4 regions of the Gardnerella lacydonensis genome follow, and region 2 is predicted to be linked to each of the others. Evidence: riboswitches for the same ligand, from Rfam matches in the RefSeq annotation. Region 2 holds a riboswitch; each other region holds the start of a gene.

What was found. A riboswitch is a leader RNA that binds a small molecule or an ion and turns the genes downstream of it on or off. The one in region 2 is predicted to bind thiamine pyrophosphate.
Region 1: another riboswitch for thiamine pyrophosphate. It lies ahead of thiC (phosphomethylpyrimidine synthase ThiC); the one in region 2 lies ahead of ACJV45_RS04210 (ECF transporter S component).
Region 3: another riboswitch for thiamine pyrophosphate. It lies ahead of ACJV45_RS01955 (bifunctional hydroxymethylpyrimidine kinase/phosphomethylpyrimidine kinase); the one in region 2 lies ahead of ACJV45_RS04210 (ECF transporter S component).
Region 4: another riboswitch for thiamine pyrophosphate. It lies ahead of ACJV45_RS03710 (ABC transporter permease); the one in region 2 lies ahead of ACJV45_RS04210 (ECF transporter S component).

The regions. Positions count from the first base shown of each region.
Region 1 is NZ_JBKQXT010000003.1:239,660-244,532, forward strand. It holds gene thiC (phosphomethylpyrimidine synthase ThiC) at 1-2,170, opposite strand, end outside; TPP riboswitch at 2,167-2,274, opposite strand; gene ACJV45_RS04825 (methionine ABC transporter permease) at 2,435-3,118, opposite strand; gene ACJV45_RS04830 (methionine ABC transporter ATP-binding protein) at 3,121-3,945, opposite strand; gene ACJV45_RS04835 (MetQ/NlpA family ABC transporter substrate-binding protein) at 4,050-4,873, opposite strand, start outside.
Region 2 is NZ_JBKQXT010000003.1:82,823-87,695, reverse strand. It holds gene ACJV45_RS04220 (phosphotransferase enzyme family protein) at 1-949, opposite strand, end outside; gene ACJV45_RS04215 (ABC transporter substrate-binding protein) at 1,123-2,046, opposite strand; gene ACJV45_RS04210 (ECF transporter S component) at 2,196-2,816, opposite strand; TPP riboswitch at 2,852-2,954, opposite strand; gene recO (DNA repair protein RecO) at 3,065-3,799, opposite strand; gene ACJV45_RS04200 (DivIVA domain-containing protein) at 3,846-4,873, opposite strand, start outside.
Region 3 is NZ_JBKQXT010000001.1:440,625-445,497, reverse strand. It holds gene ACJV45_RS01955 (bifunctional hydroxymethylpyrimidine kinase/phosphomethylpyrimidine kinase) at 25-1,875, opposite strand; TPP riboswitch at 1,863-1,955, opposite strand; gene ACJV45_RS01950 (cell wall-binding protein) at 2,085-4,873, opposite strand, start outside.
Region 4 is NZ_JBKQXT010000002.1:393,296-398,168, reverse strand. It holds gene ACJV45_RS03720 (ABC transporter ATP-binding protein) at 1-483, opposite strand, end outside; gene ACJV45_RS03715 (ABC transporter substrate-binding protein) at 542-1,546, opposite strand; gene ACJV45_RS03710 (ABC transporter permease) at 1,734-2,531, opposite strand; TPP riboswitch at 2,522-2,624, opposite strand; gene eno (phosphopyruvate hydratase) at 2,773-4,068, shown strand; gene ACJV45_RS03700 (L-lactate dehydrogenase) at 4,290-4,873, shown strand, end outside.

The sequences.
Region 1 (4,873 bases), 160 kb from region 2:
CGATTTCAACGCCGCCGATAGCGGAAGTAATGTGATCATATCCTGGTGCAGTATCGGTTGTTAAAGGACCAAGAGTATAGAATGGAGCATTCTGGCAAATTGCTTTCTCCATTTCAATATTCATACGGACAGTGTCGAATGGTACGTGTCCTGGGCCTTCAATCATAACCTGAACATCGTGTTGCCAAGCAATCTTAGTAAGCTCTCCAAGAGTCATAAGCTCGGAAAGCTGAGCAGCATCGTTAGCATCAGCTAAGCTTCCTGGACGCAAGCCGTCACCCAAAGAGAACGCAACATCGTACTTGGCGAAAATCTCGCATAATTCTTCGAAGTGAGTGTAAAGGAAGCTTTCTTGATGGTGTTGCAAGCACCATTCAGCCATAATGGAACCGCCTCGAGAAACAATACCGGTTACGCGGTTTGCAGTAAGAGGCACGTATCGAAGAAGTACGCCTGCGTGAATAGTCATGTAGTCAACGCCTTGCTCGCACTGTTCAATAACAGTGTCGCGGAACAATTCCCAGCTGAGCTTAGAAGCGTCATCCTCAACCTTTTCCAAAGCCTGATACATTGGCACAGTGCCAATCGGAACAGGGGAGTTACGCAAAATCCATTCTCGAGTTGTGTGAATATCGTTACCTGTGGAAAGATCCATAACGGTATCCGCGCCCCATTTAGTAGCCCAGGTAAGCTTTTCTACTTCTTCGTCAATAGAAGATGTGACAGCAGAATTACCCATGTTTGCGTTGAGCTTAGTTAAGAAGCGAGAACCAATAATCATAGGTTCTGCTTCAGGATGGTTGATATTGCAAGGAATAACAGCGCGACCAGCTGCAACTTCAGAACGAACAAGTTCCACATCGCAGTTTTCACGAGTTGCAACATATTGCATTTCTGGAGTTACAATATTATGCCTTGCATACCACATCTGTGTAATAGGATGATCTGCAGCCTTCATCGGCTTATGAGTGCGACCACGCCATTCTTTAGAAGCTTTTCCTCGCTTAATAGCTCGCTTACCGTCATCTTGAAGATTTCGACTACGACCTTCATATTCAACAACATCATTGCGATCTCTAATCCAATCAAGACGAAGAGGAGCCAAGCCCTCTTTAGGATCGCACTTAGGACCTTCTGTGTTGTAATCCTTAAATGGTGGGTTAGGGCCAACGCCTGGAGTATCAGAAAGCTTAATTTCTGTATATGGCACTTCCAAATCGTAAGAACCATATTCATATTCAAAGTGAACTGGAGTAGTTTTACGAATATGAGCTTTGTCTCTTTGAGTACATCCGCGAGAAGCGATATCAACGCGCTGCTGCTTTGCTAATTTTGCAGCGTCTTTTGCTTCTTTAGCATTAATGAATTTTGGTGTATCGCTAACTTTCTCGTCAGCTTTTTCCTGCACTATAACGCGTTTTGCATAACCGTGCTTTTGATTGCCGCGAATGTGTGTAAAGCGTTCCACGAATTCACTCATTGTGGATTCTGGTGTTTCGCTTACGTACAATGCTTCAGATACAAACAATCCTGCAGCCTTACTGCGAGCAATCATTTCAACATCTTCTAAAGATGTTCTTCCTCCAACAAGTACTGGAAAATCGCTTGCTGAGCAAATAGTATTAATCTTTGCTTCATCTAAAATAGTGTGATTTGGTTCTAATTCGTAAGTTGGAGTAGTGTTTTCGCAACCATCTTCTGGATTATGCATTGCTGTTACACAAATATAATCAATGCAGCCATCAGGAAGTTCATTAATAACCTTAACAAGACTTTCTGTTTCAACAGATAAGCCGATTATTGCGTCTTCTCCTAAAAGTGCTCGTGCTTCTTTTGGTTCCATGTCGCTTTGTGCAAGATGAACTCCATCGACTTTAATTCCTTGATTTCTTGCCTGCCAGACAACGTCAACTCTTCCGTCTATTACGAAAGTTACTGAATCACATTTATCGTTATCTTCTATGATTTGTGCAATATCTCGTGCGATTGATGTGATTTCTTTTGCGCTTTCATCCGCACAATTAAGCCTTATAAATGTTGATCCTGCACGTAAAGAGTCGTCAACTACATCCGTGAGTGCGCGATTCTTGCATAGTTTAGGATCTGCAATAAAGCATGTGTTTAGGTTGAACTGGTCACGCATTGATGCGTATGGATAGTTTGAGGTCATACTTAATCGTTGCTCCCTACGTTGTATTAACTAACAGGTTCGAAGGGTCAGGTTTTTCGCCTATCTCAGCCTTCTTTAAAAAGAAAGCACCCCTGCAAAATGTTGTGACTCAGACATTTTACATTATTCGGTAGTTTTTTAGTAAATCGTAGGCATGTTGAGTGGTTGACCATTTGATAAATATAAAATCCTAGAAGCGATTAATAGTTTTTAATGCATGCTATTCGCTACTAGGATTTTATTTGTGACTTTTATTATCGAATATTATCGACGTTCATGATGGTTGATTTTATTGGATATTAAATCTCCAACAGTCTGTACTACTTGCACGAGCAGAATGCAGAAAATAACAGCAACACTCATAACATCATATTGGTAGCGCTGATATCCGTAGCGAATTGCAATATCTCCTAGGCCGCCTGCGCCAACGGTTCCAGCCATTGCAGAGAATCCAAAAAGTGTAATGAAAGTCAATGCTGCTCCACGAATTAATGAAGGCAAGCTTTCAAAAAGCAATACTTTGAATACTATTTGCGTATTGCTTGCACCAAAACTTTGTGCAGCTTCTATAAGACTTCCATCAACTTCTGCGAGAGATTGTTCAACAATTCGTGCTACGAATGGTGCAGCTGTTAGAACAAGAGGAACAATAGCACCAGAAACGCCCAAAGACGTTCCAACAATAAGCCTAGTGAGTGGAATTATTGCAACGAGTAGGATTATAAACGGTATTGAGCGAACAATATTTACAATCCAACCTAAAACCGCATTCAAACATGAATTAGGGCGTATTCCTTGTTTTGCGCTTGTTATAAGAAGAACTCCTATTGGTAATCCTATTACGTATGCGAATAGTGTAGATATTGAAGTCATAGATATTGTATCTCTTGTGCCTTCAATGAGTAGTTCTCCATATTCGTCTATAAATTGTGAAATATTTTCTTGCATTTTTATTTCACCCCATTATTTGTTGCGCTATTAGTGGTTATTCCATTTTCGGAATTACTATTATTGGATTTAGTTCCCCTATGGTTTTCAACATGTTCGTCTGCAATAAGCGTTTTTAAAATATTGCTTTGAGGATTTTTGAAAAGTGTTGAAGTGTCACCGATTTCTACGATTTTTCCGCCGTCAATCATAGCAACCCTATCGCAAATATTTCTTGCTACTGCTAACGAGTGAGTAATAATAACCAGTGTTACGTTAAGATCTCGGTTGATTCTTCTAAGCAAGTCAAGTATTTGTGCTGTAGTTGTTGAATCCAAGGCGCTTGTTGCTTCGTCACAAAGCATTATAGAAGGATTATTAGCAAGTGCTCTCGCTATTGCAACTCTTTGCTGTTGTCCGCCAGAAAGCTGAACGGGGTAGCGGTTTGCTAAATCTTTTAATCCAACTAAATCAAGTAAATACTTTGCGCGTTCTTCTCTTTTTTCTTTAGGAGTGTTGTTTATTTCCAAAGGAAAAGTCACATTTTGTAATACAGTTCTTTGTTGGAAAAGACTAAAGTTTTGGAAAATCATTCCAATATTCGATCTTATTTTAGACAAATCTCTATTTTTTGCGTCCGTAATATCTTTTCCGTCTATTATCACTCTTCCAGATGTTGGACGTTCTAACAAGTTCATGCATCTGACTAATGATGATTTTCCAGCTCCAGAAGATCCCAAAATACCAAACACTTCGCCTGATTCAATAGTTAAATTAATATCGTTAAGTGCTTCATGCGATTGCTTACCACTTGAGTAAGTTTTATAAAGATGCTTAATTTGAATCATATTATCTCTCACTGATTTTGAAAAACAAGCATGAGGCATGCGCCTCTATGCTTTTGTGAGTCACATGTCTCATACTTGTTTATGGCTAGAACACTGTAATCATCTTAGAAAACTGGCAAAACAGCGCCATTGTAGTTTTTCTTTATAAAATCACGGACCGTATCTGTTTTTAACGCTTTTACAAGAGCCTTGATTTTAGCAAGCTTTTCGGATCCCTTCTTAACAGCAATAATGTTTTCGTAGGTTTTAGCAGCTACGCCTCCAACTTTTTCGCTTGTAAGAGGATCTTTAGTTGGGTTAAATCCAGCTTGAATAGCGTAGTTTCCGTTTAGAGCAGCTAAATCAACGTCTTTAACAACTGTTGGAACCAAAGCGGCGTCTATTTCCTTAAACTTTAGATTCTTTGGATTAGAAACAATATCTTTCTTTGTTGCGTTAACATCCTTTGGGTTCTTTAGCTTAAGAAGACCTGCGTCTTGCAAAAGAAGAAGTGCGCGAGCTTCGTTGGTTGGGTCGCTAGGAACCGCAACTGTTGCTCCATCTTTTAAGTCCTTAATTGTCTTAGTCTTTCCTGGGTAAAGTCCAAATGGCTCAAAGTGGATTCCAGCAATAGAAATAATATGCGTTCCTCTTTCTTTATTGAAGTTATCTAAGTATGGCAAATGCTGATGGTAGTTTGCGTCTGCTTCGCCTTCTTCTACAGCAGTATTTGGTTGCACGTAGTCAGTAAATTCTTTAACAACCAACTTATAACCCTGCTTTTGCAAAATCGGCTTAACTACTTTGTTCAAAATATCGCTGTGAGGAGTTGGGGAAGCTGCAACCTTAATCACTTTATCGTCCTTGGTTGCTCCATTTGCAGAAGATCCGCATGCGCTTAGAGACAGTCCTAAAATTGCAGTTAGTGCGGTAAAAGCGGCAATAATCT
Region 2 (4,873 bases):
TTTTGCCATTCGCAATATCTACCCATTGAATTGTGTTGCGTTCCAAAGTCATTGTTAAATCGTAGATTGCTGTGTTTTTATACGCCATTCCAAAGTCAAATACTGCGCTTGGAGCACTACCTTCCCACATAAAATTAGATATATGCGGATCTCCATGAGTCCACTGCTTTTTTAGATTCGCGTACCCTAAATCGTAAATTTTTTTGCATGTTGGAGCAAATTCGCTTAAATCTTTTACAAAATCACGATTCTGTTCTTTTAAGAATTTCGCTAAATCGGGTCTATTTTTTAACCAAACTTCTGCATCATTTTGCACGTCTTCGCTTGCACAAAGACTAAATCTTGATTGAAAAGCGTTGATTTCCTTAGGATTTGGCTCGTCAAAACTTTGCGAAGCTAAGGCGATTTTTGCCATCATTGCTCCAAGATTTTTGGCTTCTTCACGCGTTTTAGGCGGATCCCAAGTGTACGCGTCTTTGTATCGGTCTTCCCCGCTAGCTTTTAAAGTCACTTCGTAAGCGCAATCGCCTATTACAAGAAGAGTGCCGTCTACGTAAATATCGCCACAAGTATCGCCAGCAGTATTCTTTTCTAAACCTAAAGACTCGCTATTTTTGTTAAAATACAAGTATTTTGGCGTGCTTATTCTGTTTTTTAAAAGATGTTCAGCAAAACGATGATACGGTCTGATTGTGCTAGCTTGCCTCACTTTTGTGCTGCATCTTTTAATATAAACGTCCAAACTTTTAGATTGCTTTGATGCATTATCTTTGTAATGCGCGCGAAGCAATGAACCTGCAGCCATCGGGCGCAAACTATGGCTTAAAACGCAATCTACTTCTAGCGGCTCCTCTAAAAGCGAGCACACAGTATTTGCCTCATCTAAATCAACATTTGCCCATCTTTGAGCAACAATATCTAGCTGAGGGTCGTTGCTTTCGTTTTCCATATTCGCTCCAATTTACACAAATATTTAACTACAGGTTCATTGTTTTTCACGCATTTTTTTGCAGAATTATTTGACGCCAACTAGCTCATGCGCGGCTGCTGGCGACTTTGCTTATGCAAAATTAACGATTGCAAAATTAACTATCGCAAAACTAACTATTGCAAAATTAACGACTATTCTGGCAAATACTCGTTTGTTACACATCCGTTTTCTAGGCTTTTTAGCGCGCAATCAAGAGGCACACTTAAGTGGCCATTTTCACTCATCCAACGAGTGTAGTTTTCCACCAAAGCCATGTCTGCCGTGCCCCAACGACCATTCTTGTCGTACCAAGACGGAATGACTTCGTCTAGCGAGGCACGCAAAGCCTCTGGGCTAATATGGCAAAGCGCATTCTGCAAAGCATCAACACCAGCCTGAGGGTCTTTTCCTGCTAGCTCATAGCCCTTAACGGTTGCGCTTGCAAAGTTGCGTATTAATTGCGGATTTCGCTCAATCATCTCTTGGCGAGCGCAAACATAGTAAGAATGATGCGGCGCTACGCCAATAGAATCGAATGGAAGAACAACAACTTGATCAAACGGAAGCGAACCCTGATATGGCTCCCACCAAGCTACGTTAATAAAAGCATCACACATTCCGCGTTCTACGGCTCGAATGTCTGGCTCCCATGGACCTGGGTCAATTGTAATCAGCTTGCTAAAATCGCCGCCGTCGGCAGCAACAGCCTGCTGAAGCTCCGTGTATAGACGCTTAACGCCCATAGGGATTACTACGCGCTTTCCTTCTAGATCTTTAAATCGAGTAATGCCCGTGTTTTTATTTGTTATGATTCCGCCAATTTGAGATTGATTCATTACAGCAAATGACGTCAACTTGTTTGCACCATTTTGATGAGCCAAAAGCTGATTTAAACGAACAAGAGCTATATCTACTTCTCCACGCTCCAAGCATGCTGGAACATCTCCGCGCTCCGTATCCGTGCTTGTAAACTCTACGTCTAATCCGTATTGCGCATACAATCCGCGCTTTCTTGCAAGGTACATGCCTGCGTGATTCGTCCATGGATGCACATATTCAAGACGTACTCTTAGCATACTAACTCCTTTGTTTTATAGTGATTTGTGATTTATTTTGACTTTTATTTTGACTTTTATTTGCGACTTTACAAAAGTGGGCGAGGTAATTAATCCCCCGCCCACAAATCAAATTTATAACTTGATTTTACTTGTACTTACCCGTAAAATCAGGCGCGCACTTCTTTGCCAGAAGCAAAGCGGCTCAATGCGCCAGTGGCAGCAATACCCTTATACAAGTACCACATCAAAACGCCACCGATTACAGCACCAGAAATCATGCTGCAAATAGTGTGAATCACCATGAATGAACCAAAGATTGGAACACCTGCATAGTAGAACGGGTAGGTTGAAACGATTCCACCCAAACCAGCTAATGCGCCAGAAAGTGCGCTTAAGCCAACATTCCACTTGCGATACATGAAGAACAAGAATGCAAACTCAGCAAACAAGCCCTGAACAAATCCAGGAAGAACGGTACCGATACCGCCCCAGTGACTTCCAACGGTCAACTCAACCATTGCAGCAATAAACTCACCGAACAATGCTGCACCTGGCTTGCGAACCATAATAGCAGCCAAAGGACCAGCAAAATAGAACAAACCGTAGTACAATGCGCTGACGCCTGGAACTGGAATAAGCTTAAGAGCAGCAGAAATAGGCTCGCTAATCAAACCGATACCCCAGAAGATAATACCAGAAGCTACAGCTACAACAACCGTGAGCGTAATATCAGCTACATTCCATCGCAAAGATGGACGCACGGTTTCTTCTTCAACAGATGCACCCATTAGGGTCTCCTTTCATTATCAGTTATCAAACAAAGGCGACCCTGCAGAAAACTCCGTACGTCGGCATTAACCGAATCACGTTAAACGGTTAGACAGTAATCTTCTCAGCTCTTTGAAAGAGCACCCGTGTCTGATATCAATCATTATTGCATCAGACAGCGAGGACAATTATTATAAAATTCAAACAAAAAATTAACAAAAACGCTCACTAAAACGCTAAAGCAAGACGCTAAAAAAGCTATATTAAATCACATATTATTTTCTAATAAATGCATTGATTTAATTGGACGCTCAAGATAATATTCACACCACTGCTCAACGCATCTATACGTTAAATAATCAATATCTGTTCCGTCTATATTCTTCCAATCGCCATTAATCAAAGAAATCATTTGAAAACGTGCTAAATCATTGCACTTAATTGACTGCAAATCATGATCTTTAGAACACATAACTCCTCCAGAACAAGAGGAAAAATATGATAAATCATCTTTAGTTGCACAAACTACGCATTCATTAAGCATAGGAGACCAGCCGGCTAGTTTTAACGCTCTTAAAACATATGAGAATCCAATTGAATCAGCACTATGCAATCCCCTAGAAAGAGCAGATAAGGCTGCAACAAGCAGATTGTATTGCATACAAGAATCCTGATACTGTGCAGAAGTCGAAACCAAATCATCTGCGATTTCTGCAATCATGCTAGCGCGACTATACAAATCATAATCAGCACAAATGCTCTCAGCATAAGCAGAAACTAAAACTGCTTGAGAAACAACATCAAAAGTTCTTCCAGTAGCAAAAAGTGCATTCACACGCATAAAAGGTTCTAAACGCGCCCCAAAACGAGATTTTATTTTCCTAACACCTTTTGCAACAGCACGAATCTTACCATGCTTTTTAGTAAGCATAACTACAATTCTATCCGCTTCTCCTAAAGGAAAAGTCTTAAGAACTACAGCCTCATCGTTATACAGCGGCATGAAAATCAAAAACTCTTAATCTGCTAATCCAAAGTATTTTTATAGATTAGTTGTGACTTGGATTCACAAAACCACCGAAATTAGATTCGCCAGTATCATCCAAATCATCTGAATCATTATTGCCAGCATTGTTAGCATTAAAATCTTCAGAAGAAGCATTAAAATGGTTCATAACTGGGAATGAAAGATCTGGAATATCTAAATTGAGACTTTGCGACGGCTCAAATTTAGGAGATGCAAGAAGAGACAAATTCAAATCACCAACAGGGTTTGAAGCACTATTTTTTGAATCATTCTTATCATCATCTTTAGCATTAACAGCATTATCATTAACAGCATTAGCAGCATTAACATGATTCTGACTATAAGAATCTTGGCTAGGTGCAGCTGGAATAGCACTGTCTCTTGTATAAGTCTGCGAATAAGAATCTTTCGGAGCATACGATGGCGGGAACGTAGGAGGCATAACAGTAGACGCCTGAGACATCTCGTCATCAGTATCATCATTAGGCTCTACATTAGCAGAATGAGGCGTAAAAATAGCCCTATCCCCATGGTGCAAATCGTTAAGAGAAGCACCACTATTGTTATCAACACTGTTGTCTACAGGTGCGAAAATGCTTTGCCTATCTTGAGGCATATCTTCAACATGCTGTGCAGAACTATTATCACTACCTGCAACATGCTCAACGACTGGCACACTATCTGCACTAATATGATGCGAATCTACTTCATCAACTGTAGTTTTAGAAAAAATATCATTTGCAACAGGATTATCTGCTTCAACAGTATTTTGAACAGGATTTACTACAGACGAATCCGCATTATGCTCAACGGGAATAGATGGAGGCATAGGATTTGCAGATTGCACAGACTGTGGCGTCGGCTGACTATATGCTGCGTTAACAGAAGATGCGGCAGCACCATTAGAATCAAAATCTAGGTACTTAGAAACACGATCGTAAGATTCAAGCCTACTAAGCAATCGTATGCAAGCGTTCAAATAATAATCCACTTGACGCTCATCGTATCCATGTTTACCAGAACGCTGTGTAAACAACACGTTGGAAACAA
Region 3 (4,873 bases), on a different contig from region 2:
CTAACTAAGTGACTATCTGAGTGACTATCTGAGTGAACGGTGTGCTTGATTAAAGAAATCGTACTCGTACACACAAGACGTCATATATGCTTGCACGGCAAGAATACGCTGGCTTGGTGAAGCTTGTTCGAAAGCTTTTTCAACACATTCAATCGCTTTTCTAACACTCGCATCAAACTCTTTCGACGAATACATTGAAATCCAATCGTTATAAGGATTATCTGGAGTAGTTTTTTCAACAAGAACATGCCCAACTTCTTCATAAAGCCAGTAGCACGGCAAAATAGCAGCTGCAGCAACAACATAATCTTCACTAAAGGTTGTAGCTAAAAGATGATTAACGTAGGCAAGAGTTGCAGGAGAACATGCTGACTTCATAGCAGTACCTGTTTTCTTAAACCAGCTACGATGCAATTCGCTTTCTGCTTCAATACATGCGGCAGCGCTAGAAGACCAGTGCACGCGCGCATCATCATCTTGAGTTTTAGCAGCAGTGGCCGCGAGCGCCCGAGAGTAACGTTTCAAATATTCAGCATCCTGATTCAGGTAAAAGTCAAACAAATCCTCGTCTAAAGACCCATCTCCCAAAGACTTAATAAAATCAAGATTCATAATATTAAAGTCAACGTCTGCAGTGGCATTCCAAAGAGCTTGAGTCCAGCGTCCTGCAGCGCATATTTTAGGTTTTCTAGGCAATGTTTTTGGCACAACATAACAGGTTTCCGGATTTGATCCGTCAAGATTAATTAAATTATCGTCTTTCAGATGTTCCCAAGGCGTTGTAGAGGAATCAAGTTCAAGCCTATATTGTCGTGCGGCGTGATTTACTGGACCATGCCCTTTTCCAACATGCAAATCTTCGCCGTTGCGTATTGCTTCGTTAAGCCAATGCGTTGTCCAAGTTAATGCTTCTGATACGGTTGCAGGATTTTCAAGCGTTTTGCCGTTTTTAAGAGCTAAGGATACACGCGTTGCTAATGATGATGAAAGCGAACATCCTGTACCGTGTGTAGTTTTTGTGTCTACTCTGCGTGAAGGAACATGCACATTAGTGCCATCTGGGAATACGGCGGTGTTTCCAGCGTCTTTTCCTGTTAAGTGTCCACCTTTAACGATTACAATAACATTATTTTCACTAGCTAAAATTTTAGCTTGTTCTAAAGCTTGATTAAAACTCGTTGCAGGTTCGCTATTGCATAAAACAGCAAGTTCTGGAATATTTGGTGTAATAATATCTGCTTTTTTTATGAGAAGTCGTAAGGATTCTTCTGCAGATTCTTTAAGAAGACGATCGCCTGATGTAGCAACCATAACAGGATCTAACACGACTACAGGAACTGGATGATTTTCAAGCCATTCTCCGACTATATCAATATAGGGTTTATCACCTAACATTCCTAGTTTTACAGCATCTACTTTTACATCGTCGAATACTGCCTCTAGTTGAGATACTAGGAATGATGTTGGTGGAGTATATACTTCTCGCACACCGCATGTGTTTTGCGCTACTAAGTTTGTTGTAACGCACATGCCGAAACCATCGGAAGCCATGATTGATTTTAAGTCGGCTTGAATTCCAGCACCACCAGTTGGGTCTGTGCCGGCTATGGAAAGCACTCGTGGAATCACTGGTTTTTCACACGATGGTAATGAGTTTTTGCGCTGTGTAGAAAATAAGCTTTCTGCAGATTGATTAGATTGATTAGATGTATTGGATGTATTGGATGTATTGGATGTATTGGATGTATTGGATGTATTGGATGTATTGGATGTATTGGATGTATTGGATGTATTGTATGTATTGGATGTATTGTATGGATTAGATAGATTTATATTAAATGTATTAGTATGCGAATCTAGTGACAATTCTGTCATGATATTCCCTTCGCTAGCATTATCTAGATCAGGTTCAACGGGTGTAATCTCAGCGTTTAAACGCACCCCGAACCATTATTTGACTATATCGTTTATTTGTGACTTACTACACCCCGCGTTTGTTCCCAAAATCGCCCGATACGTAAACAAACGCGGGATAAAAGTAACAAAAAGCAAACATTAGCACACAAAAGCAAGCCTGATCTAATTCAGCGACTAAACCAGTCAAATAGTCTGCTATTGCGCAACGATTCTGCCGAAGCGTTGCAATGCTTGCTGTATGTTAGCTCGCCACTGATGCCGTTTCCGCTAAGCACAGATGCCAACCATCCGCGCCTACCGAATGCACCCGACGCTATGAAGAGCGCCATCAATATGCCGAATAAGAAGGTGTACGTAATAGCAGCGTTTCCACCAGTAAACGGCAGCGGAATTGGCGACACGTTGATGCCAGTAATCTTTATATAGCCGATGATTGCATTCTTATCATCTTTACCAGCATCATAGTGCTCACTCTCATTATCTGACTTATCTTTTGTCTGCGCGTATACTGCGTAAACAGCCGTATTCCTATTAGTTATAAGCAGCCTCTGCAATGCTTCAGTATCTACACTTGCGTTGCCTTTGGCATCGCGCTTCAAAATAGGCGTGCAAGTATCATCAACAGGCTTGCGATTGTTTAACTTTCGCACGCATACTTGAAGATTCTTCTCAACTACATCTCGAGAATCAAAATCATCGCTAGCGTTTACTAACAGCTCTTTGCCATTCACTTTGCCTTTAGCATCTGGATTACCTGTGAAAGCGAAGTTAATGTCATTAGCAGTAACCTCGTAAGGCTTATCCATAGTCGAAGTCTTAAGCGAACCTATAGATTCAGCTTTAGGCTTTACTACATCAACCGGCACTACGTATACTGGTATGAGCGAAGTTGCAGAAGCAACATTCTTAAAATGAGTTTGCGCATCATAGCCATAAGTATTCTTTAAGCTTCTCATTGCCCAACCATTAGAAAGCGACAAAGCATAGACTGGAGCAATAGCTTTCTTAGATGTTCCAGCTACATCATCTGCAGTTTCTATATTCTTATTTCCACCTAAAACTTTCGTAAGCTTAAAGGAATCGGAATTGACAGTCTTGCAATTTGGATTTGCAGTACCACTACCCTCACACCATTTGTTCACAGTAATATCTTGAGGACTCATATTCGAATAATTATTACCCAATGTACTGTAATTCATGCCATTAGTGTTAGAAACATTTAATCCGCCACCATAGTTTCCATTACCTAATACTAAATCAGGTATATTGATATACTCACCGTTAAGCGTGAAGAAGTAGGAACCATCATCATGACCGAATTGATCTACCCTAGTTTTGTTGTCAGGAAGCTGTACTGTAACCTTACTGCTATGCTCGCCATTTTCCTTATCCGCGCCGTTTACAACGCGCAAAGATGGTTGAATCTTCTTAAACTCATCTTCACTCATGCTGTTTGGAATATTCGGCTTAAGAGTGAGAGCATTCTGCAATTGGTTTAAATCAATTTGTTTATTTTTCGTACTCGCGTTATAACGGTACACAAGCGATTGATGACCAGACGCGCCAACCAGCTCAAATCCTGGGTCGTCAGAACGTTCACCAACATATGGCTTATTCTTATCCCAAGTAATCTTGTAGTCGGCAGCAGCATTGCCAACACTTCGCAACGTAGCGAATCGAGTTACAATATTATATCTCGGTTCTGGCGTTACATTTCGCCTACGCCATCCGCGCAAAAGAATAAATGAATCCTGCTCATTGCCTGCGTTAGAGTAATTACTGCGCTTATCCGCCTGCTCTTGAGGAGCAACATACTCCCCGCGCTTCCAAGCAACTTCTGACTGGTTTGCAGAAAGCGTATCATCATCATCCACGCTTATAAGACTGTCAGCATCTCCAAAACCAAGCCATTTGCCGCCGGAATTGCCATTGCGTAGCACGTAATTTACAGCATGCTTTTCAGAGTCATTCAGCAGCAATGGATGCACTTGTACTACTTTCTTATTGACTACGACTGGGAAGAATACGCAATCTGAAGGCGAACTCCACTCTTTTGGTGCTTTTGTTTCAGGCCTACACACGCTACTACGTTGCGCAACCATTGAGTCAGCAGATAGCACGTTTCGCATATCTTCTTCTTTTAGCGCATTTGACTCATTACCACCTGTTTGAGTGCTATCTACAGAACTACTTGCATGATCTGAATTTATACTGCCGCTTGATTGAGATGAGTTTGTGTTATTCGATAACTCATCCAAATTTTCAGATTTAACGCCAGGCATATTAGACCAAGGTCCATAAGATCCTGCGTGATTCCTTGCACGCACTACGCTTCCAGGAGCTAAGAATCCAGCATTAAATATTATTGCAGAATTATTTCTTCCTTCGTCTTTAGAATTCAACGTAACGCCTTGAGGTAGCGTATAACCTTCGCAAACTTGCCAGTTATCAGTTGACTTAGTTCTGCATAATGCTAATGCTTCACTCGTGTCACTATCGCTTTGAGAAGTAGCATTGTTACTACTCAAGTTATCCTGTGCACCCAAGCTAGACATTAGATTATTGCTAGATTGTAATCTAGCGAGTTTTGCTTTTTCGGCGCGAGTGAAATACACTACGAGTCGAGTCGCATCTTTCCCTGCAACAACTGACACAGCATTATAGTAATTATTCGCAACAGCACCTTCCCAATCGTGAAGCCAGACTTTAGAGGAAGATGAATCACCATAATGATGACCATCATATGCGCGCACAATTGGAGAGTCAGCTACAGTCCAATTGAACTTGAATTTGCCCACTACTGCTTCGTTACTCTTGTTTCCAGAGTCGTCAGTTACTTGAGCAATCATCTTGAAAGTTGGTGAATTTTTAACATCTTGCCCACGCCATTTTTCTATGAACGCACGCAATAGTTCCTTGTTAATATTCCCGTCTGTAACAAACCTTGCGCGAGGAG
Region 4 (4,873 bases), on a different contig from region 2:
TTCGTCTAAAAGCAATAGCTCTGGGTTTCTTACTAATGCTCTAGCTAAAGAGACGCGTTGAGCTTGACCGCCAGAAAGTTGAGAAGGCCATTTATTGGCGTATTCTTCTAATTGCATTTTGCTAAGAGCATTATTTGCAAGTTTTTTAAGATTGTTTTTATTGTCTGAAAGACCAAAAACAACGTTTTCACCAATTTTTAGCCATGGGATTAATCTTGCATCTTGGAATCCTATAGCCTGCATGTCTGTAACGTTTATACTGCCGCTTGTAGGTTTTAGTAAGCCAGATATTACTTTAAGAAGCGTTGTTTTTCCACAACCTGATCTGCCAATAAGTGAGACAAACTCGCCTTGCTTAATGTTTAAATTAATATCTTTCAAAACCTTATAAGTGTCGTCAAATGCTACTTCAATATGCGTTAAAGAAACACAGTAGGAATTGTTGACATTATTAGCATTATTTTCATTGTTTTGAATGTTCATATTAACTCCTACTGTGTTTTGATTTTGAAAATTATTTAGCGTATTTTAAAGGTTTAGGTTACTTGCTGCAATCCATTACGGAATCATCCAAGTTTGTTGGAGCTTGCTTAATTAAACCATATTTTACGTATTCTTTTGCCTGAACCTTCATCATTTCTAAGCCTTTCTTATCGATTGGCTTAATTGTTGGATTATCGAATTTTTCAATCTGCTTAATGATTGTATCGCTTGCTCCAAGTTGCTTATAAGCATTCCCAATAACATTCTTTTCTTTATGCGACTTATTAGCTTCGCGAACAAGAGCGTTATACATTTTTTTAACGAGCTCAGGATGCTTCTTAGCAAATTTTCTAGAAACAATGTGAATGGTAACATTCATGTTGCCATACTTTTTAGCGTTAACAAGTAATTTTGACCCAGGGGTTGTCATCGCTGCAGCAAGATTCTGATCGAATGAGGAAATTGCATCAATCTGCCCAGATGTAAATGCTGCCTGGAAGTTCTTAGGGCTCATCTCTACTTTATGCACTTTAGAAACGTCTAATCCGCTTTTATCGAATGCGCGGTGAAGCATGTAATCGCCAGTATCACCGTTGTGAATAATAGCAACTTTCTTTCCATATAAGTCTTTTAGTGTTTTTACGCCGCTTTTTGCGGATGCAACGATTCCTTGAGAATCACCATTGTAATATTCGAGCGCAAATGCAACCCAAGGTTGACCTTCTGCAATCAAATCAATAAATCGTCCAGTTCCAGTAGTTGTTGCATCAGCGCTTCCGCTCATAACTGCGGTAAGACCATCAACTGGAGTGTATGGTCCAGTATAGGTGACTTTTGCTTTTCCAAATTCTTCCTGAAGGAATTTTTCATTTTTTAACGTTGTTAAATAGTTTGCTGTAGAAAGATAAGCAACCCTCATTATTCCCGTATCTTTGCTAGAAGATTGGGAGTTATTTGCAGGTTTTTGAACTCCGCCGCAAGATGCGAGAGCGATAGTTGCGCAAAAAGCGCATACTGCTGCAATAGAGCGTTTGCTAGCAATTTGTATTTTGAAATTAGCCATGATTTGGCTCCTCTACTTTCATTTTGTGTTTTTCTTATTTGGTTTATTTGGTTGTTGGTTAAATTTTGTTGATTAAATTTTTATAAAAATTGACTTATTTTTAAAAGTATCGTTAAAAGTATCTTTAAAATTCACAGAGGATTTTATAAATTCTTTATTTACGTGAATTTCTAAAATCAACTCTTTGTTAAGATTCTCTATTTACTCTGCGTTCTGGCATAAGCCAATATTCGAATATGTTTGCAGTAACTTCTGATCCAAGTCCTGCAATCGCATATAAAATAATGCATGCCATCATTTGATCTGGTCTAAAGAATTGTTGAGCTCTAGAAAGAATATATCCGATTCCTATTGAAGAATTAACTGTTTCACAAGTAACTAAAGCAACCCATGCTACGGAAATTGAAAATCGCAATCCTGTCATAAAATTAGCTAGTGTTCCTCGCATAAAAATTGTTGTAAAAACAGTCGATTTTTTAACGTTATAAGCCTTTGCAAGTTCTATTAGTTTAGGGTCAATGTTCCTTACTCCATCTCGAATATTGACATACATTGGTCCAAAAACGCCAAGCGCTATAAGCATTATTTTCATCATTTCGTCCACACCGAGAAAAATGATCAATAAAGGCGCTAATGCTGGGAATGGTATGGATCTGAGCATATGACTTGGTTTATTTATTACTGATTCTCCTATTTTGCTTCCGCCAGAAATGATTCCAGATGGCAAAGCAAAAGCAATTCCTAAAAGAAGACCAGCTACAACTCTAAATATGCTTATTGCAAGAGACGGTAGTAATATTCCTTCGTTGTTTAAGTCAACAAATGCTTTTATTACCTCGCTTGGAGATGGCAAAGCGCGATTTTCGGCAGGAGTTAAGGTTGTTAAAAACCATAAAAAAAGAATCGCTATAGTAGAAAACCAAGCTTTTAAAGAAATAAAAGCTTTACGATGCAGTTTTGCAATCGCGCTAAAAAGGTTATTCATAACGACATTCCCTTCGATAGTTTTAGCTATATCAGGTTCGACGGGTATAATCTCAGCAATTACAATTAAATAATTGCACCCCGTGTCAGTTTGTTATTATCATATAAAGGCATGGACAAATCGCGAAACGCTTAGATTATATAGGCTTGTATCTTTAACGACTTACGCTACGAAATAACGTCCATAAAACGCATTAATCTTGAATATGTTACACAACCAACAAAATGAATAAGGAGTAGTTGTGGCAGCTATTGAAAGCGTATATGCACGCGAAATTTTGGATTCTCGTGGAAATCCTACCGTTCAGGTTTATTTGGAGACCGAAGATGGCGCTCAGGGCATTGGCTTAGTGCCTTCTGGTGCTTCGACTGGTGAGGCTGAGGCTTGGGAGCGTCGTGATGGCGACAAGTCCCGTTATCAGGGCAAGGGTACTTTGGAAGCAGTTAAGGCTGTTAATGAAGTAATTGCTCCAAAGGTTATTGGCATGGATGCCTCTGACCAGCGTGCTCTTGATGAAACCATGATTGAGCTTGATGGCACTCCAAACAAGGGTAAGCTTGGCGCAAATGCTATTCTTGGCGTTTCTCTTGCTGCTCTTTATGCAGCTGCTGAATCTGCAGAGCTTCCATTGTATCGTTACATCGGCGGAACTAACGGACATATTCTTCCAGTTCCAAACATGAACATCATGAACGGTGGCGCTCACGCTGATTTTGCAACTGATATTCAGGAATACATGATTTCTCCATACGGTTTCGCAACTTACAGCGATGCTTTGCGCGCTGGTGTTGAGGTTTATCACACCTTAAAGAACGTTTTGAAGAAGGAAGGCTTGGCTACTGGTCTTGGTGACGAAGGTGGCTTCGCTCCAAAGATGAAGTCCAACGAAGATTCCTTGAAGTACATCATGGATGCAATCGAAGCTGCAGGTTACGAGCCAGGCAAGCAGATTGGTATTTCCCTCGACGTTGCTTCTTCTGAGTTCTACAACAAGGAAACTGGCAAGTATCGTTTCGACGGCGAAGAGCGTGATTCTGCTTATATGCTCGATTACTACGAGAAGCTTATCAACGAGTATCCAATCGTTTCCATCGAAGATCCATTCCAGGAAGAAGGATGGGATGATTGGGCAGCAATCACCAAGCGTCTTGGTGATCGTTTGCAGTTCGTTGGCGATGACTTGCTCGTCACCAATCCAAAGCGTTTGGCTAAGGGTATTGAACTTGGAGCAGCTAATTCCTTGCTCGTAAAGTTGAACCAGATTGGTTCCGTTACCGAAACCCTCGACGCTATTGAGCTTGCAACCAAGAATGGCTTTACTTCTATGGTTTCTCACCGCTCTGGTGAAACCCCAGATACCACCATTTCTGATCTTGCTGTTGCTAAGAACACTGGTCAGATTAAGACTGGTGCTCCTGCTCGTGGTGAGCGTATCGCTAAGTACAACCGCTTGCTTGAGATTGAGGAAGAGCTTGGCTCTACCGCTCAGTATGCTGGTTACAGCGCATTCAAGGCTTGCAAGAAGTATATGAAGTAATATACTAGGGCTTTTATAAGTTTTTCATAAGACTTGTTTAAGCTTTTTAAGCTTTGAGCTGAAGTTTATTTTCGGTCAGTCGCAATAAAATGTGGCTGACCGTTTTTGTATATTTTCAATGATTTCTTAAAATTTTAAAAAAATTTTTCTAAAATTACTTTCATTATCTCCAAAATAGTGCTATTTTTGTGAAAAACTAAAAACAGAAGGAGATGTTTCATATGAGAAAAGTCGCTGTTATAGGCATGGGTAATGTTGGTGCTGCAGTAGCCCATCAGCTCATTATTGGTGGTCACGTTGACGATTTGTATCTTTATGATTCAAATGAAGCAAAAGTTAAGGCTGATGCTCTTGATTTTGAAGATTCAATGGATAATGTACCTTTTAACGTTAATATCACAGTAAACGACTATGAAGCATTAAAAGACGTAGAAGTAATCGTAAGCGCCTTGGGTCATATAAAACTTTTGGATGTTCCTCATCCAGATCGTTTTGCGGAGCTTAAGTATAACCGTAACGAGGTTGCAGAAGTTGGTGCAAAAATTAAAGCTTCTGGATTCCATGGCGTTTTGATCGATATCACTAATCCTTGTGATGCTATTTGCCAGCTCTACAAGGAAGCTACTGGACTCCCATACGAAAGAGTTATTGGTACTGGCACTCTTCTTGATTCTGCTCGTTTGCATCGTGCTGTAGGAAAGTTCTTCGGAGTTCATCCTAAGGCAGTTAAAGGTTATAGTTTAGGCGAGCACGGCGATTCACAGTTCGTTGCATGGTCTACAGTAAAAGTGTTAGAGCAGCCAAT